2 regions of the Rossellomorea yichunensis genome follow, and region 1 is predicted to be linked to the other one. Evidence: riboswitches for the same ligand, from Rfam matches in the RefSeq annotation. Region 1 holds a riboswitch; the other holds the start of a gene.
The links. A riboswitch is a leader RNA that binds a small molecule or an ion and turns the genes downstream of it on or off. The one in region 1 is predicted to bind S-adenosylmethionine.

Region 1 (6,038 bases):
GGTTTTTTTATGGTCTCGAGCCTTGTGCATCGAGTGATGCCATTGATTGAAAATTCCCTCATCATTCTATGCTTGACTTCTTTCTTTGAGGAAGGTAGTATTTTATTTGGGCTCCTTAAAAAAGGACGAATTACGTATACAATGCTCCCCTTACATGTTTTGTAAGCGGGGCTTTTTTTATTTTATAAGAAGAAAGCTTTGACGTAACAGGGTATTTTCTATTCCTTTATGTGTGGCGGATCGATTCTTAAAGACCCCTTACATTTTTATGTATATTTATAATAAGAGGCTGTCTTAAAGCTTGAGTATGCAGATGAATTTATATTAAGAGAATGGACTTGTCCTTCTTTGAACAAGATAAATTCATGACATACCTACAATAGACACCCTCTACTTTTTTTGAACCAAACTTACTTTGAAGGGGGACATATACATGACTAAGTATATTTTCGTAACAGGCGGCGTAGTGTCGTCACTAGGGAAAGGGATCACAGCAGCGTCCCTTGGAAGGCTATTGAAAAACCGTGGCGTGAGTGTCACGATCCAGAAGTTCGATCCATACATTAACGTGGATCCGGGAACGATGAGTCCCTATCAGCACGGTGAAGTATTCGTAACAGATGATGGTGCAGAAACGGATCTTGACTTAGGTCACTATGAGCGTTTCGTTGACATTAACCTGACGAAATACAGCTCTGTCACAACAGGTAAAATCTATTCAACTGTACTGAAAAAAGAGCGTCGCGGTGATTATCTTGGTGGTACTGTACAAGTTATCCCACACATTACAAACGAAATCAAAGAACGCGTATACCGCGCTGGACGCGAGACGAATTCAGATGTCGTGATCACGGAAATCGGTGGAACGGTCGGGGATATCGAATCTCTTCCTTTCCTTGAAGCGATTCGTCAGATCAAGAGCGATGTAGGCCGTGACAATGTGATGTACATCCACTGTACTCTTGTACCTTACATCAAAGCAGCCGGTGAAATGAAAACAAAACCGACTCAGCATAGCGTAAAAGAGCTTCGCAGTCTAGGTATCCAGCCAAATGTCATCGTCGTGCGTACAGAAATGCCAATGACTCAAGACATGAAAGACAAAATCGCGTTATTCTGTGATATCGATAAAAATGCTGTAATCGAAGCAATGGATGCAGACACACTATACTCTGTTCCACTTGCGCTACAGGATCAAAAGCTTGATGAAATCACATGTCAGCACTTGAAGTTGAACTGCCACGAAGCAGATATGACCGAGTGGAATGAACTCGTTGATCGCGTGAAAAACCTGTCTCGTAAAACAAGAATCGCCCTGGTTGGGAAATATGTCGAGCTGCAGGATGCGTATATCTCAGTAGTGGAAGCCCTTCGTCATGCCGGTTATCATTTCGATAGCGACATCGAGGTAAGATGGTTGAACTCTGAGCTGATCGACAGCGCAAACGTAGCAGAAAAACTGGCAGATGTAGATGGAATCCTTGTACCAGGCGGTTTCGGTGACCGTGGGGTAGAGGGGAAAATCGCTGCCACTCAATATGCCCGTGAAAACAAGGTACCTTTCCTTGGAATTTGCCTAGGAATGCAGCTGGCATCTGTAGAATATGCACGTAACGTTCTTGGGTTGGAAGGAGCTCACTCAGCTGAGTTAAATCCTGAAACGCCATACCCTGTCATCGACCTTTTACCAGAACAAAAGGACATCGAAGATCTTGGTGGAACACTGCGCCTCGGACTATACCCATGTAAGCTGACAAAAGGTTCAAAAGCCTATACAGCCTATGATGGAGAAGTGGTTTACGAGCGTCACCGCCACCGCTTCGAGTTCAACAATCACTACCGTGAGCAAATGGAAAAAGCCGGCTTCATCTTCTCAGGGACAAGTCCTGATGGCCGTCTAGTGGAAATCATCGAGCTAAGCGACCACCCATGGTTCGTCGCATCTCAATTCCATCCTGAATTCACATCACGCCCGACACGTCCACAGCCTCTATTCAGAGACTTCGTGGAAGCGTCACTTGCATATGGTGAAAAATAAGATTTGATTATGGAACTGCTCTCCCTGGTTTGGGAGGGCGGTTTTTTTGTTTGATAGGGTGGGGGTGGCCGATTTTTAAGGGGAATCGGAATTTATCGACCGTTATTGAAATTTATCAACCGAAATCCAAAATTATCGACCGTTAATCGGATTTATCAACCGTATTTTCAATTTATCAACCTAATTTTCAGGATATCGACCGTTCTACAAATAGTGACAAATTCGCTCAACCCTCTTTAATCCTCTATAGAAAATTCCCTAAAAAGAATATTGACAATATTCCCACATATCGTTAATATATCGTTTATAGCGCATGCGAACTATATCAAATTTCATAATCTCTTATAAAGAGTTGGCAGAGGGACTGGCCCGATGACGCCCGGCAACCTACCGTACACACGGAAAGGTGCTAAAACCTGCAGGAATAATTTCCTGAGTGATAAGAGTACGTTTATTTATACATAAACCTCTTTTCTCTTGGGAAAAGGGGTTTTTTTATTTGGAAAATTAAGGTATATTACCTCGGGAGGAGAAAAGAACGATGAAAAAAATGGCATCAATACTCGTATTACTCGCACTTATTTTCAGTTTAGCGGCTTGCCAGCCAAAGGTATCCCAGGAGGCGGACGCAGACAGTGGTAACAAGAAGGAAGCAACGTCTGATCATCCGCTAGCCAATAAAAAGATCGCACTAATTATGCAAATCAATTTAGGGACATTTTCCGCTCAATACATAGAAGGTGTCAAAGAACAGGTAGAGAAGTTCGGAGGAAAGGTTCAAGTATTTACGTCTGAAGGAGATTTGGCAAAAATGTCTTCCAACCTGGATGCGGCCATCAACCAGAAGTTTGATGGTATCCTCATCGATCATGGAACGAAAGAAGCACTGCAATCAGGGGTGGAAAAGGCGAAGGAACAAAACATCCCGGTTGTCGTATTCGATGCGGATGTTGCATCAAAAGGGGTGACGGTCCTCGAACAGGGTGATCAGCAAATGGCTGAACAGACCTTGACGAAGCTTTCAGATGAGCTTGGCGGAAAGGGTGAGATCGTGAAGATCTGGGTTGCAGGCTTTGCCCCGATGGAAAGACGCCAAGTGGCCTATCAGGAATTTTTAGAAAAAAATCCCGATATTAAAGAGGTGGCAGCCTTTGGAGCGGCTACTCAGAATACAGCACTGGATACACAAGCTCAAATGGAGGCCATATTGAAACAGTATCCAAATAAAGGTGACATCGATGCTGTCTGGGCTGCTTGGGATGAATTTGCAAAAGGCGCCGTTCGGGCAATCGAAGCGGCAGGAAGAGATGAAATCAAAGTATATGGAATCGACATGAGTGATGAAGATCTGCAAATCATTCAAAAAGATGGAAGCCCGTGGGTGGCATCAGCAGCGGTCGACCCGAAAGATATCGGCCGAGTGCAGGTCCGTTTCTTATATCAAAAGCTAAACGGCGAAGAAACACCTGAGAAAGTAAAGCTTGAACCGGTCTTTATTGAAAAAGAAGCATTGCCTGAAGAAACGATCACCACAGATCAATTACACGAGCACGTAAATGGCTGGGGAGCAAGTGAGCAAGGCTATACAGATGATTTGAAAAAGCTTGAAGGATCATTCACAGAGTAGAAAGGAGTGAGAAGAGATGACGTCTCCACTGTTAGAAATGATCGATATCAATAAAACCTTCTCAGGAGTGAGAGCCCTAAAGAATGCAAGCTTCGATGTGAAAGAGGGGGAGGTTCATGCTCTGTTGGGGGCGAATGGTGCAGGTAAAAGCACGCTGATGAAGATTTTATCAGGAGCCTATGTGCAAGACAGCGGAGATATCATCCTTCACTCCGGGAAAAGAGACTATCAATCTCCGAAGGAAGCGAAGGAGCATGGCATTCATTGCGTATACCAGGAAGTGGACACGGCCATTGTCCCGGAACTTTCTGTAGCAGAAAATATCGTCCTTGATCAGTTTTCACAAAAAGGCTCCTTCTTTATTACAAAGAAGTCATTAAAGAAAGAAGCATTGGAGGCACTCAGACGAGTTGGGGCAGAAGCGATCCCCCTCGGGCAGCCTGCGTCACACTTAAGTCTCGCAGAAAAGCAGCTTGTACTCATTGCCAGAAGCCTGCTTCAAAAAGCGAAGATATTGATTTTAGATGAACCAACAGCACCACTAAGTTCTTCTGAGACGGAAAAATTATTCCGTGTCATAGAAGATTTAAAGAAAGAGAGAGTTGGGGTCATTTTCATCTCTCACAGGCTCCCGGAAGTATTTCAGATTTCCGATCGTATTACTGTCATGCGAGACGGTGAGACCGTTGAAACGTATGAAGCCTACCATACCACCTCCCAGAAAATCATTGAAGCCATGCTTGGAGGAACATATAGAGAGGAGTTTCAGAAAAGAAGGCTGCCAATCGGTGAAACGCTTTACGAAGTGAGAGGGCTGGCAGACGGGAAAAAGGTGAAGGACATCCATTTATCCGTGAAGGCAGGAGAAGTAGTCGGAGTGGTCGGACTTGTGGGAGCGGGAAAAACCGAGCTTGCTAAAGCCTTATTTGGAGCCACTCAAGTAGAATCGGGTGACCATTTTCTGAAAGAAAAGAAACTCACAATCCATTCTCCCCGGCACGCGGTCCAAAATGGCTTGGCGCTCATCCCGGAAGAAAGGCGAAAGGAAGGATTGTTCATTCATGAATCTGTTCAGCACAACCTAAGCTTTCCTTCTTTAAAAAAAGTCTCCAACTGGTTATGGATCAACGGTCGCAAAGAACGTGAGCTGGCTCGTGAAAAAATCCGATCCCTGGGAATTAAAACTGCTCATGAAGGAATCCAGGCAAACTTTTTAAGTGGAGGAAACCAGCAGAAGGTTTCAATAGGGAAATGGCTATCCGATGAAGCTTCGGTGTTTTTATTTGATGAACCGACGAAGGGTGTGGACGTGGGAGCGAAGAAAGAGATATTTTCCCTGATTCAATCCCTTGCAGAAAAAGAGAAAGGCATTCTCTACTTTTCCTGCGAAATACAAGAAATCCTGGCGATTTCGGACCGGATACTCGTCATGTATGATGGTCGGATCGTCAAAGAACTGACAAAAGAAGAAGCAACTCAAGAACTCATATTGTTTTATGCTTCAGGAGGGATCCAAGCGCATGAAAGGCAAGATACTCGACTTACTATTTAAATACGGAGCCATCGTGTTAATGGCTGCAATTCTTCTATTTTTCAGCTTATATAACCCGTTTTTCTTCACATATGGAAATCTATCAGACATTCTCCGCTCGATTTCCATCGTCACATTGGTCGCCATAGGGGTCACCTTTACCCTTGTCGTTGATGGCTTTGACTTATCAGTGGGATCGACGGTTTCCCTGTCTACCGTTGTGACGGCTTCTTTGATGGTATGGTATGAAGCGCCGTTGTGGATCGTGCTCCTTGTTCCATTGTTGGTGGGAGCGGGAGTCGGGTTATTCAATTCGCTATTGATCGTGAAGTTTGGAATTCCGGATTTGCTTGCTACATTAGGGGCGATGTATATCATTTCAGGTGTTCATCGGACGTATACAGAAGGATACTCGATCTACAATAATATGCCGATGACAACTGGCGGGACGGCCCCGGGCGAATTTTCCGAAGCGTTCCTCTGGATTGGCCAGGGAAAGTGGCTCGGATTGCCGGTACCGGTATGGATCATGCTCGTGTTGGTCGGAATCGTCTATGTGATCATGCATTTCACTAGATGGGGACGGATTTTATACATGACAGGAGGTAACGCGGAAGCGTCACGCTTATCAGGTGTCAGAGTGACGCGGGTGAAATTGATTGCCTACGTTCTCTCAGGAGTATTCGCATCGATTGGGGGAATCCTGTTCACGGCCCGGGTCGGATCAGGACAGATGGATGCCGGTGCCCCGCTCCTGATGGAAGCAGTCGCCGCTGTGTTTGTCGGCTTTTCCGTCTTGGGTGCAGGAAAACCGAATATCCTCGGGACCTTCTTTGGAGCAG
Region 2 (6,038 bases), on a different contig from region 1:
TGAATTAGGAAGAAATTATTATGGTATCCGCAACGACAACGGAAGCCTATGGAACCAATATAAATGCCACTGGGATTATGATGTTTTTGGTGCAGTAGCAGGAAGCTGGGATTTAGAGGTGGGTAGACCGATTGTTTCTGGAACGAAAATGTTTACATCACGTTGCAATCCAGAGTAATTAAATGTAATAAATACGTTTTTGGTAAAAACAACTTTTTCACTTAAGAAAGGTAGCCCGGTAGATGGCTTATACAAAGCTATAAGAAAAGTGTTCCTATTTATAGGAGCACTTTTTTGGTAATACCGACCACTCAATCTATTAGCACCACATCAACTTAGGGTGGGTACTTTTTTGCTGTTCCCCTGCTTCAGTAATAGCAAAAAAACGTGTCCGTTACTACCTTGGGGTGGGAGTGCTTGCAGCAAGCTTTCGTCGCAAATGAGGTTTTGACAATTATATCGTAGTACGATATAATTTTTATATCATACTACGATATAAAAAGGTGGTGTTTAATTGGACAAAAGAATACGTAGATTTTATATGCCAATGACAGAAACTAGCTTTTATATTCTGTTTGCTTTGCAAAATGAAATGCATGGTTATAGTATCATGAAATATGTGAAAGATCTTACAGATGGTGAAATAGCTTTAGGTGCAGGGACGGTTTATACTAGTTTGTCCAAAATGGAAAAAGATGGACTAATTGTTTTTGTGAAAACAGAGAGCAAGCGAAAGTTTTATAAAATCACTGATTTAGGACGTGAAATCTTAGACATAGAAATCATGCGTATTGAGAGATTATACAAAAACACTAGAGCATAGGGGGATATTATTATGCTTAAGAAGAAATCAATCAGAAAGAATTTCTATATTTCAGATTTTGAGGAGGAGCAAGAATATTTATCATCCCAACACGATGCAGGATGGAGATTGACTGATATAAAAGGTAAGAGATACTTTTTTGAAGAATGCAATAAAGAAGCTGTTACCTATCAGATTGACTTTAATCCTAAAGAACAGCGTAAAAGTGAATATGTACAATTATTTGCTGATTTTGGATGGGACTTCATCACTGAAAAAGACGGTAGCTTTTATTTTTCAACACCTGCTCTACAGTGTAGCGAAGAGAAAATATTCAGTGATCGAGAAACGAAAATCGCTATGTGCAGAAAGATTATCAAACGTAAGTTAGTTCAACTTATACCGCTATCGGTCATTTCCGTTTTAGTTTCGTGTGTATTAGCATTAAATATGTTTCATTATAGATTTTTCCCATTAGGAATCATTTTCATTGTATCGCTGGTATCGCTTGGAGGATTAATGCTAACTCTTTACTCAACGAAGTATTTATCGGGCTTTATCAAACTTAAGAAAATAATTGAAGAAAATTAAAATTTAGAAAGGAGACATGACAATGTATGGTTTCTTAAATATCGGTAGTCTTTTGTTAGGTTTGATTGCATGGATATTGCCTATTGCAAGTCTGGCAAAGCGCAATAAAGAAAATAACAATACTTGGGTTATATTTTCTATAGTAAGTATTAGTGCCTGTGTAGTAGCCCTGATTTTTCAAATTTTATACAATGATTACTTAGTCAGAATAGAGGATTGGTCAGCGCTTATGGACACTTCTAAAGGTGTGGTCCGTCTTTCATCCCTACTAGCTATAGGAACTATAGGACTTAATGTAATTACTGCAATTGTATATAACAAAAAAAGATAATGATAGTAACTCAGGGGAACAGGAATAAGCACTTTAATTGTATTAGGGCTTACAGCTCAAAACAATGTTTATTGGGCATCGAAAAATCAACTGCAAATAGGCTTTTTTTCGCTCTCGAACGAACTTCTTACCACTAATAATCAAAGGGGTTTAATTATTTGATTCCATATAAAGGCTGAATTGAACAAAAGCAACCTCCTCATTAATATGGCTTAGGGGAGGTTGCTTAATACATAACAGAACATTTATGACGATAGATTACTTTGAAGAAGATGTGTTGACCGTCATTGTATTAATATCGCCCACTCGAGGATCTGGTAGTTCATCGTCAGCAAATGTGGATGTTGCAACAGTAGTGCCGACTAGTAATAAGAGTGTAGTAATAAATAAAGACTTTAATTTGAGTTTCATTTTCATTTCTCCTTTGATAGGTTTTTAAGTAATAGGTAAGCACTTTTGTACTTGTGGTTGTTCTCGTAATAATCAGCTAATAATTGAGTGAACTCAACTACGGTTGCCCGATCTTTTTTTGCTTTAAAGTGTGGTAAAGCGGTTGATTGCATGTATTCCTCAAAAGCGGCGGACTTCTCAGTTTTTTCTATGAAAAATTGAAGAACTTGAAATTTGATAAGATATTCGGTGTTTTCTTTATTAGAAGAATATCTACGTCCTTCTAAAGCGATTTCCTGAGCCTCTCTGTATTCTTCCAGATGTAAATGGGTTTTAGCTAAAAGGTACAAGGTATTACTTGGGTCCCCGCTCTCCCCTTTATAAGAAATAGATTTCTTATAATATTTTACCGCTTCTATATACTTCTCCATTTGGTTATGTATGAGACCCATATTGTGAAATACTTTGGCTTTTAATTTTTCATCTGAATTATTGTCTAATCCATTTAAGATGGCCTGGTACATAGCTAAAGCTTTATCGTTTTCCCCCATTTTGCGATAGTTTACTGCCAGGAGAAGATTGCAATTTTTACATAATCTGTAATTTAATATATTCTCATATCGAGAGAGAGCCATGGTTGTGTAATAGGTCGATAAAGATATATTTTCAAGTTTAGTATATACCAGGCCCATCTGGTAATATACCTCTTCGATGTCCTGTCTCTCCAATGATAGTTCTGCTTCTTTGTAGTGATGGAGAGAAAGTTTTAGGTCTCCGAGCATGTAGTTATATAATCCACAGAACCTATGATAAAAATCAAATGAAAATGGGTCGAGATATTCAGTTAAATTCAGGATTTCTGAATAGGTTTGTTCAGACCTTTCAACTAGACCCCTTAGCAAGTCGATTCTTAATGAAAATAGTTTCTTCACAAGATAGAATGAAGGGAGAGTAAGTGATTCATAATCTTTCTCAATCCTGTTGAATAAGGATACGACTTCTTCTTCTCCAGAATATTTTATTGCAGTATATAACCTCTCGATATCATCTCTAAATCTTGGAATTAGCTTTCTAGGATCATCTGATTGGATGTTCTGTATATTTAGCTTATCGCAAATAAGAGAAACGATTTCAGGATTCGGATTTATCTTATCGTTTTCAATTTTACTAAGATAAGATATTGAACATACCCCATAGGCCAGAGCGGATTGAGGGATCTCTTGCTTTTTTCTCTCGAATTTAATTCGACTTCCCAAAGTAAACTCTTGTATATTTCACACCTCCTTTTACCTACATATTATCAGAATTTGTAACATTTTGTGTGAAAATGTAATTTACAAGACTGGTTGAGAGAAGCGTCAAAAACTTTTTAAGTGCTTTAAAACAAGTATTTTTTCTTACATTTTCCTGCAGCTAATGAACGTTTAGGCTATGTAGAATCAATAGAATAGAATGGTATTATGCCTGAAACTAAAATAAGAAAAATGAAGATTATTTAGGGGAAAACCTTTAATTTTTTCAACATTAATATCTTGCGACGAGTAGGGTGAAATTTATTATATGGTTGTTTTAGCCTATGTTATTCGTGTGAAAAGGAGGAATATGAGTGGAATATAAAGGTCTGGAAACAAACCATGGGTGGACTCCACTTCGAAAAAGACGGTGAAAGTTAGTTACTTAATGATGAAAATAATGAGTTCTTACACGATACATACTATGCCCTCATAAAACTGAATGAATAAAGTTATATCCATCTTCAATAAAAAGGGACATTAATGGAGAGCCGGACAACGTTTACATGGTCTTTTGTGTCAATCATCAATATACTTCCCAGTAAAAAGGTAAAAAAGTTCAACAACTAGTTGAAAACTGGTTAAAATGCCCCATTTGATTAGTCCTCCGTAATACAATTAATTCAAAAACAGGATTGACAAACCAATTGAAATCCTTTACCATGACCCTAATGCTTAAACGTATCATAACTTTAACTTAATAAAGCAATATCTTCTTATCCAGAGAGGTGGAGGGACTGGCCCTGCGATACCTCGGCAACGGGTTCTTATGAATACCGTGCCAATTCCATCAAGTCATATGACTTGAAAGATGAGAAGAGTGGACATATACATATTTGTGCCTCTCTTCTTATGAAGGGGGGCACTTTTTATTTTCAGCCATGTCCTTCAAACACAGGCTTCAAGAAGAATACATAGCGAAAGGAGCAAGTCCTGTATGATCAGAGTTCAGAATGTTACGAAAGTATTCGAGGCGAAGGATGGACCATTCACCGCTTTGAAGAATGTTTCCTTCGAAGTGAAGAGGGGAGAGATTTATGGAGTGATCGGATTCAGCGGAGCGGGAAAAAGCACGCTTGTCCGCTGTCTCAATTTTTTAGAGAAACCATCATCGGGTGATATTTTCATAGAGGGGCGCAGCCTGAAAGATCAGTCGGCAATCGATCTGAGGAAAGAGCGGCACCGCATCGGGATGATTTTTCAGCATTTCAATCTGTTTCAATCCCGGACGGTGGCAGGGAATATCGCCTATCCTCTGAAACTTGCAAAATGGCCAAAAGAAAAGATCAGCGAGAGAGTAAAGGAGCTGCTCGTGTTTGTCGGACTTGAAGATAAAGCGAAGCATTATCCTGATCAACTGTCAGGAGGGCAGAAGCAAAGGGTGGGGATAGCAAGAGCCCTGGCGACATCGCCTTCGATTCTGCTCTGCGATGAAGCAACATCCGCACTTGATCCCCAGACGACGGATTCGATTCTGAACTTATTAAAGAGAGTCAACGCGGAGTATGGCATTACGATTGTGATGATCACCCACGAAATGGGGGTCATCCGGGAAATCTGTGATAAGGTCGCTGTCATGGAAAATGGAGAAATCGTTGAAGAAGGAAGCGTCTTCGATATCTTCTCCAACCCGCAGACCCGGACGACGAAAAATTTTGTGAAGAGTGTCATGAATGATCAGCTGCCGGCATCGGTTCTCGACAAATTGAATGACAGCAAAGAAGGGCGCATCTGCCGCCTCATTTTCAAAGGGGATTCGACGGGCACGCCGATCCTTTCCGAAACGGCAAAGAAATTCGATGCCCACATCAATGTGTTATTCGGCCAGATCACGGAACTCCAGGGTAAGCCGTTCGGGAATCTCATCGTACAGATCATTGGCAGCAAGAAAGAAACGGAAGAGATCCTGGATTATTGGAAGAACCGATTATTCGTAAGCGAGGTGGAGAAGCGTGCAAGTTAACTGGGAATTATTTTGGCCGAAAATTATAGAAGCGACATGGGATACCGTGGCGATGGTGTCATTCTCCCTCCTGTTTGCAACGTTGATTGGGCTTCCCCTCGGCATCATAGTCGTGGTCACGCGGAAGGGGCACTTACTTGAAAATAAAGTCGTCTTTTCCGTATTGAGCAGCATCATTAACGTGTTCCGTTCGGTCCCGTTCATCATCTTGATGGTGGCCATCATCCCCTTTACAAGATTGGTAGTGGGCACATCGATCGGAACGGCGGCAGCCGTCGTGCCGCTTGTCGTATTTGCGGCACCGTATATTGCAAGACTGATAGAGAGCTCGCTCCTTGAAGTGGAACCGGGTGTCATTGAAGCGGCGGAGTCCATGGGGGCCGGGCCGTGGCAGATCATCTTCGGGATACTCATTCCGGAAGCATTGAGTACATTGGTCCTGAATATCACGATCGCGACCATCGGCCTTGTCGGTGCATCGGCCATGGCCGGGGCAGTCGGAGGCGGTGGCCTCGGGGATCTGGCCATCGCTTACGGATATCAGAGATTTGAAACATCCGTCATGATCGTCACCGTCATCATTTTAATCGTGATGGTGCAGGGACTGCAGACAGCAGGGAATACCTTATCAAAAATCATCAGGAGACGTTAGGAGAGAGGAATATGAAA

Region 2: another riboswitch for S-adenosylmethionine. It lies ahead of RSX31_RS08865 (methionine ABC transporter ATP-binding protein); the one in region 1 lies ahead of RSX31_RS17155 (sugar ABC transporter substrate-binding protein).

What each region holds. Positions count from the first base shown of each region.
Region 1 covers NZ_JAVYAD010000006.1:174,373-180,410, forward strand. Annotated here, with positions in the region: gene RSX31_RS17150 (CTP synthase) at 434-2,038, shown strand; SAM riboswitch class I at 2,378-2,484, shown strand; gene RSX31_RS17155 (sugar ABC transporter substrate-binding protein) at 2,580-3,665, shown strand; gene RSX31_RS17160 (sugar ABC transporter ATP-binding protein) at 3,682-5,217, shown strand; gene RSX31_RS17165 (ABC transporter permease) at 5,186-6,038, shown strand, end outside.
Region 2 covers NZ_JAVYAD010000003.1:201,222-207,259, forward strand. Annotated here, with positions in the region: gene RSX31_RS08840 (DUF2599 domain-containing protein) at 1-178, shown strand, start outside; gene RSX31_RS08845 (PadR family transcriptional regulator) at 515-823, shown strand; gene RSX31_RS08850 (DUF2812 domain-containing protein) at 836-1,393, shown strand; gene RSX31_RS08855 (hypothetical protein) at 1,416-1,724, shown strand; gene RSX31_RS08860 (helix-turn-helix domain-containing protein) at 2,138-3,370, opposite strand; SAM riboswitch class I at 4,120-4,224, shown strand; gene RSX31_RS08865 (methionine ABC transporter ATP-binding protein) at 4,344-5,369, shown strand; gene RSX31_RS08870 (methionine ABC transporter permease) at 5,359-6,021, shown strand; gene RSX31_RS08875 (MetQ/NlpA family ABC transporter substrate-binding protein) at 6,033-6,038, shown strand, end outside.